Regions from separate parts of the Streptomyces sp. NPDC006385 genome, predicted to be linked through region 2. Evidence: predicted binding sites of a transcription regulator. Region 2 holds the regulator's gene; each other region holds the start of a gene.
The links. The regulator HrcA, encoded in region 2, represses chaperone genes, less so after heat shock. The targets are predictions, from matches to a motif close to TTNGCACTCNGNNNNNCNGAGTGCNAA.

Region 1 (2,264 bases), on a different contig from region 2:
CATGCCCTCGGTGAAGTCCAGCTCCAGACCGAAGGTGTTGGACTCCTCGACGGTGATGACACCGTCCTTGCCGACCTTGTCCATCGCCTCGGCGATGAGCTCGCCGACCTGCTGGTCCTGGGCGGACAGCGCGGCGACGGCGGCGATGTCGGCCTTCTCGTCGATCGGGCGGGCCGAGGCGAGCAGCTCGTCGGAGACGGCCTTGACCGCGGCGTCGATGCCCTTCTTGAGGGCGGCCGGGGAGGCGCCGGCGGCGACGTTCTTCAGGCCCTCGCGCACCAGCGCCTGGGCGAGCACGGTGGCGGTGGTCGTACCGTCACCCGCGATGTCGTTGGTCTTGGTCGCCACCTCCTTCACCAGCTGGGCGCCGAGGTTCTCGTACGGGTCCTCGACCTCGACCTCGCGGGCGATGGTGACACCGTCGTTGGTGATGGTGGGCGCGCCGAACTTCTTGTCGATGACGACGTTGCGGCCCTTGGGGCCGATCGTCACCTTGACCGTGTCGGCCAGCTTGTTGACGCCGCGCTCGAGGGCGCGACGGGCGTCCTCGTCGAACTTCAGGATCTTCGCCATGACAGCGGGAGCCCTCTCGGAAATCTGTGGGTGAAACAGGAACTGCGCCCCGGGCGCCCGGTTTCTTGTGTGGTCGCGGGGGCCAGGGGCGCAGCTGGAAGCAAAATGCCTGAGGTGTTCTTACTTCTCGATGATCGCGAGCACGTCGCGAGCCGAGAGGACGAGGTACTCCTCGCCGTTGTACTTCACCTCGGTGCCGCCGTACTTGCTGTACAGCACGATGTCGCCGGTCTTGACGTCGAGCGGGAGGCGCTCGCCGTTCTCGAAGCGACCCGGGCCCACGGCCAGGACGACGCCCTCCTGGGGCTTCTCCTTGGCGGTGTCCGGAATGACCAGGCCCGAGGCCGTGGTCTGCTCGGCGTCCAGCGGCTGGACCACGATGCGGTCCTCAAGCGGCTTGATGGCAACCTTGGAGCTGGTGGTCGTCACGATCCGACCTCCCCCTTCGGAGATCTCACGGGGTTAACTGTCTGAGGTGGCGACCAGGTCGATCCGTCGTCGCGGGTGCCGGACCTGCCCGTCGCGTTGTTGGCACTCTCCAGTGGGGAGTGCCAGAGCCGAGACTATGACCGCGATTAGCACTCGGTCAAGCGGACTGCTAATCCGCCGCGGCGCGGCGCCGGGTTCGATCCTCCCTGCCGACGCCCGCGGGGGCCGCTTCCGTGCCGCTATCCGTGCCGCTGTCCGTGTCGTTGTCCGTGCCGTTGGAGGTAGTCCTCCAGACGCCCCACCGTCAGTCCCCGCCCCTGGATCTCCCGCAGCAGCCGTGTCGTCCGCTCTCGCAGGCTCATGCCGGTCGGCTCGCCCGAGGGGACGGACACGATGTCGCCGGCCCGTAGCCGACGGGGGCCGTGCGCGTACGTCAGCTCGCCGTCGCCCTCCATCGCCGCCCGCCACAGCACCACCGCCGTCACGCCGCAGTCGGCCGCCGCGCGGAGCGTGGTGGTGTCGTACGTGCCGTAGGGCGGGCGGAAGAGGTGGGGGCGGATGCCGAAGCGGGCGCGGAGCTTGTTCTGCTGGCCGCAGATCTCGGCGCGCTGGCCGGCGTACGGCAGACCGCGCAGGGCGGCATGGTCGAGGGTGTGGTTCTGCATCGACGCGCCCACCGAGCGCAGGCGCGCGAAGTGGCCGTAGCCCGGTCCGACCACGCTGTCGGTGAGGAACATGCTGACGGGCAGCCGTAGTTCGCGGACCAGGTCGACGAAGCGGGGGTCCTTCTCGGCGCCGTCGTCGTAGGTGAGGAAGACGACCTTGTCGCGGGTGGGGACGCGGTCCACGACGGGCAGCGGATCGTCCCCGGGCGGCAGATGTCGCCGGGCGGGCGGGGACGGGGGCGCGGGCAGCGGGGCGGTGAGACCCCAGCGGTGGTACGGCTGTGCCGTGGGCGTAGGGCCCTTCGCGGAGCGCGCCTCCGGCGCCATCTGGTGCCCCGGCGCCGCGCCGGGCCCGATCGTCGCGGCCGGCCGGTCGCAGCCGGCGAGCAGGACGGACGCCACAGCCACCGCGGCCAGCGCCCGCGGCCCCTGCGGCGACCGCGTCCCGGGCCTGGACCTCACAGGTAGTCCTCCAGCCGGGCCACCGCATACCCCTCGGCCGTCACCTTGTTCAGGAATCGGCGGATCATGTCGGGCATTGTTCCCTGCCAGTCGTCCCGGCCCCGGAAGTGGGTGAGGACGATGTCACCCGGGCGG
Region 2 (2,264 bases):
CATCGGGTGCGGCAGCTCGTGGATCTCGACGTACAGGTCACCGGCGGGACCGCCACCGGGTCCGACCTCGCCCTCACCGGCGAGCTGGATCCGCGTGCCGTTGTCGACACCGGCCGGGATCTTGACGGTCAGGGTCCGGCGGGACCGCACGCGTCCGTCGCCCGCGCACTCCGGGCAGGGCGTCGGCACGACCGTCCCGAAGCCCTGGCACTGCGGACAGGGCCGCGAGGTCATGACCTGGCCGAGGAACGACCGGGTGACCTGGGACACCTCGCCCCGTCCACGGCACATGTCACATGTCTGGGCGGAGGTCCCCGGCGCCGCGCCCTCGCCGTTGCAGGTGTTGCAGACGACGGCCGTGTCGACCTGGATGTCCTTCGTCGTGCCGAAGGCCGCCTCGTCGAGCTCGACCTCCAGCCGGATCATCGCGTCCTGGCCGCGCCGGGTGCGCGAGCGCGGACCGCGCTGGGACGCCGTACCGAAGAACGCGTCCATGATGTCCGAGAAGTTCCCGAAGCCGCCCGCGCCGAAGCCGCCCGCTCCCGCGCCGCCCGCCTGGGACAGCGGGTCGCCGCCGAGGTCGTAGACCTGCTTCTTCTGCGGGTCCGACAGCACCTCGTAAGCGGCGTTGATCTCCTTGAACCGCTCCTGGGTCTTCGGGTCAGGGTTGACGTCCGGGTGCAGCTCGCGGGCGAGCCGCCGGAAGGCCTTCTTGATCTCTTCCTGCGACGCGTCGCGACGCACGCCGAGAACGGCGTAGTAGTCCGTGGCCACTTACGACTCCGCCAGGATCTGTCCGACGTACCGTGCCACTGCGCGTACCGCTCCCATCGTTCCCGGGTAATCCATGCGGGTCGGTCCGACCACGCCGAGCTTGGCGACTGCCTCGCCGCCCGAACCGTAGCCGACCGACACCACGGACGTGGAGTTGAGTCCCTCATGGGCGTTCTCGTGACCGATGCGCACGGTCATGCCCGAATCCTTCGCCTCGCCCAGCAACTTGAGGAGCACGACCTGCTCCTCCAGCGCTTCGAGCACCGGCCGGATGGTGAGGGGAAAGTCATGTCCGAAGCGGGTGAGATTGGCGGTGCCGCCGATCATCAGCCGCTCCTCGTTCTCCTCGACGAGTGTCTCCAGAAGGGTGGAGAGCACGGTCGAGACGGTGCCGCGGTCCTCCATGTCGAAGCCCTCGGGGAGGTCCTCGACGAGCTGCGGCACATCGGTGAAGCGCCGCCCCGCGACCCGGCTGTTGAGCCGCGCGCGCAGGTCCGCGAGCGAGGCCTCGCCGAAGGGCGCCGGGCAGTCGACCATCCGCTGCTCGACCCTCCCGGTGTCCGTGATCAGCACGAGCATCACCCGCGCGGGCGCGAGCGAGAGCAGCTCGACGTGCCGCACGGTCGACCGGGTCAGCGAGGGGTACTGCACGACGGCGACCTGCCGGGTGAGCTGCGCGAGCAGCCGTACGGTGCGGGCCACGACGTCGTCGAGGTCCACGGCGCCCTCCAGGAAGTTCTGGATGGCGCGTCGCTCCGGCGGGGTCATCGGCTTGACGCCGGCGAGCTTGTCGACGAACAGCCGGTAGCCCTTGTCGGTGGGGATCCGCCCGGCGCTGGTGTGCGGCTGGGCGATGTAGCCCTCGTCCTCCAGGGCCGCCATGTCGTTGCGGACGGTCGCCGGGGAGACGCCGAGGTTGTGCCGCTCGGTGAGCGCCTTGGAGCCGACCGGCTCCTCCGTCCCGACGTAGTCCTGGACGATGGCGCGCAGCACCTGAAGCCTGCGTTCACTCAGCATCGCGCGCACACCTCCAGAACTCGTTCCCCTCGGCGTCCCGCCTGGCACTCTGCGCGTGCGAGTGCCAGCCGTCCCCGGCCCAGTGTACGGCCGTGGGGTACGCCCCGGGCAAGGCCGGTCCGGCACCACCGTGCTCGATGGTGGTGTCCCCGCTAGCGTCGCCGTATGACGGTGACTTGGGAAGGGCTGGGGTGGGAGCGGCTGGCGGCCGGGGTGGGCCGGTGCCGGCTTCCGGTGTGGGACTGCACGGCCGGGCTGGTCGTGGGGCGGGACACCGCGCTGGTGATCGACGCGGGGTCAAGCCTCGGGGAGGGCGCGCGGTTGCGTACGCAGGCGCAGTGGCTCGCGGGTCATCGTGTGACTCATCTCGCGCTGACGCATCCCCACTTCGACCATGTCTTCGGGGCGGCGGCGTTCGCGGGGGCGGAGATGTTCGGCGCCGTGGGCATGGACACGGTCTTCGAGCAGCGGCA
Region 3 (2,264 bases), on a different contig from region 2:
CAGGCGCTCCTGGAGCTTCTCGCGGTCGTAGTCCGAGTCGCTGTTCTCGATCTCGACGCGGATCTGGTTCACGCGGCCGTTGACCTGCTCGGAGGAGCCGGCACCGTCGACGATGGTGGTCTCGTCCTTGGTGATGACGACCTTGCGGGCGCGGCCCAGCAGGTCGAGCGTGGCGTTCTCCAGCTTGAGGCCGACCTCCTCGGAGATGACCTCGCCGCCCGTGAGGATGGCGATGTCGCCGAGCATGGCCTTGCGGCGGTCACCGAAGCCCGGGGCCTTGACGGCGATGGACTTGAAGGTGCCCTTGATCTTGTTGACGATCAGGGTGGACAGGGCCTCGCCCTCGACGTCCTCGGCGATGATCAGCAGCGGCTTGCCGGACTGCATGACCTTCTCGAGGAGCGGGATCAGGTCCTTGATGGAGCTGATCTTCGAGTTGGCGATCAGGATGTACGGGTCGTCGAGGACGGCCTCCATACGCTCCATGTCGGTGGCGAAGTACGCCGAGATGTAGCCCTTGTCGAAGCGCATGCCCTCGGTGAGCTCCAGCTCCAGACCGAAGGTCTGGGCCTCCTCGACCGTGATGACGCCTTCCTTGCCGACCTTGTCCATGGCCTCGGCGATGAGCTCACCGATCTGGGTGTCGGCGGCGGAGATGGAGGCCGTGGAGGCGATCTGCTCCTTGGTCTCGACGTCCTTCGCCTGCTCCAGCAGGGCGGCGGAGACGGCCTCGACGGCCTTCTCGATACCGCGCTTGAGGGCCATCGGGTTGGCGCCGGCGGCTACGTTGCGCAGACCCTCCCGGACCAGGGCCTGGGCGAGAACGGTCGCGGTGGTCGTACCGTCACCGGCGACGTCGTCCGTCTTCTTGGCGACTTCCTTGACCAGCTCGGCGCCGATCTTCTCGTACGGGTCCTCGAGCTCGATCTCCTTGGCGATGGACACACCATCGTTGGTGATCGTGGGGGCGCCCCACTTCTTCTCGAGGACGACGTTGCGACCCTTGGGGCCGAGCGTCACCTTCACGGCGTCCGCGAGCTGGTTCATGCCGCGCTCGAGGCCGCGCCGCGCCTCCTCGTCGAACGCGATGATCTTGGCCATGTGAAGTGGTCCCTCCAGGACTGGGGGTGATTCCTTCGGACCGCGCCCGCGCCCGCGACGGACGGCTCGCCGACCTCGTGGTTCCTTGCCCCACCCGGCCTGCGGGCCTCACCGACCCGGTCCTTCTTTGTCACTCTCACCTTCAGAGTGCTAACGCCAATGATTAGCACTCGCCCCTGTCGAGTGCAAGCGGCTCTCGGGGATCGGGCGGGGCGCCCGGCCGGGCGGGAGCAGGTCCGGAACACGTCCGGGACCGGTCCGGAACACGTCGGAACAGGTCCGGAACAGGTCCGGACCCGTCCCGGACAGGGCCGGAACATGGCGAAGGGCCCGCACCCCGGGAGGTGCGGGCCCTTCGAAGAAGAACGTCGCTGCAGTCAGTCGGCGCGTGCTTCAGCCGGCCGCCAGACGGACCATGTCCGCCTGCGGCCCCTTCTGGCCCTGCGAGATCTCAAAATCGACCCGCTGACCTTCCTCCAGGGTGCGGTACCCGTCCATCTGGATCGCGCTGTAGTGGACGAAAACATCCGCACCACCGTCGACCGCGATGAAGCCGTACCCCTTCTCCGCGTTGAACCACTTGACGGTGCCCTGAGCCATGCCTAACTCCCCTATTACTGGCCCTTGCACAGATCCACACTTCGCGGATCCGGGTCAGACCTCACCCCCCATCGGTCGGGGGCGTGCGCCGGAACGCGTCGACCGCGGCTGAATGTATCTGCCCAACTGCCGTCTGCAACAGGTCAATCGGACGAGAAATCCGGGCACGACCGGTCGGGAATGTGGGGAAAATTCCCCTGACTTCAGGTCAAGTCGGGCCAGGCAAAGGGAGCAAAAGCCGCATAAAACCCGCACACTTTGGCTACTTCTTGTCGGGCGAGCGGCAGAAATCAAGGGCTGCCGACCCGTGGATCGGCGGCGCGTTCCCCAACTGTACCTCGCTCAACCACACAGAATTGCCCCCTCCGCTTCTCTCACGGAGGGGGCAATTCGATGAACGCTCGGTAACTGGCATTACCGACGGTAATGATCGGTCATTCGGTCAGCCGCCGGCGACGGCCGGAATGATGGAAACTCCGGCGCCGTCCGGGGTGGCCGTCTCAAGCCCCTGCTCGAAACGGACGTCGTCGTCATTGACGTACACGTTGACGAACCGCCGCAGC

Region 1: a site for HrcA is predicted at 1,149-1,175, ahead of groES (co-chaperone GroES). Genes of this name have one in related genera too.
Region 3: a site for HrcA is predicted at 1,229-1,255, ahead of groL (chaperonin GroEL). Genes of this name have one in related genera too.

What each region holds. Positions count from the first base shown of each region.
Region 1 covers NZ_JBEXQG010000021.1:101,439-103,702, forward strand. The annotation lists gene groL (chaperonin GroEL) at 1-573, opposite strand, end outside; gene groES (co-chaperone GroES) at 694-1,002, opposite strand; gene ABZ078_RS18785 (polysaccharide deacetylase family protein) at 1,242-2,129, opposite strand; gene ABZ078_RS18790 (polysaccharide deacetylase family protein) at 2,126-2,264, opposite strand, start outside.
Region 2 covers NZ_JBEXQG010000008.1:28,319-30,582, reverse strand. The annotation lists gene dnaJ (molecular chaperone DnaJ) at 1-774, opposite strand, end outside; gene hrcA (heat-inducible transcriptional repressor HrcA) at 775-1,791, opposite strand; gene ABZ078_RS08350 (MBL fold metallo-hydrolase) at 1,957-2,264, shown strand, end outside.
Region 3 covers NZ_JBEXQG010000009.1:32,197-34,460, reverse strand. The annotation lists gene groL (chaperonin GroEL) at 1-1,101, opposite strand, end outside; gene ABZ078_RS09395 (cold-shock protein) at 1,495-1,701, opposite strand; gene ABZ078_RS09390 (MoaD/ThiS family protein) at 2,144-2,264, opposite strand, start outside.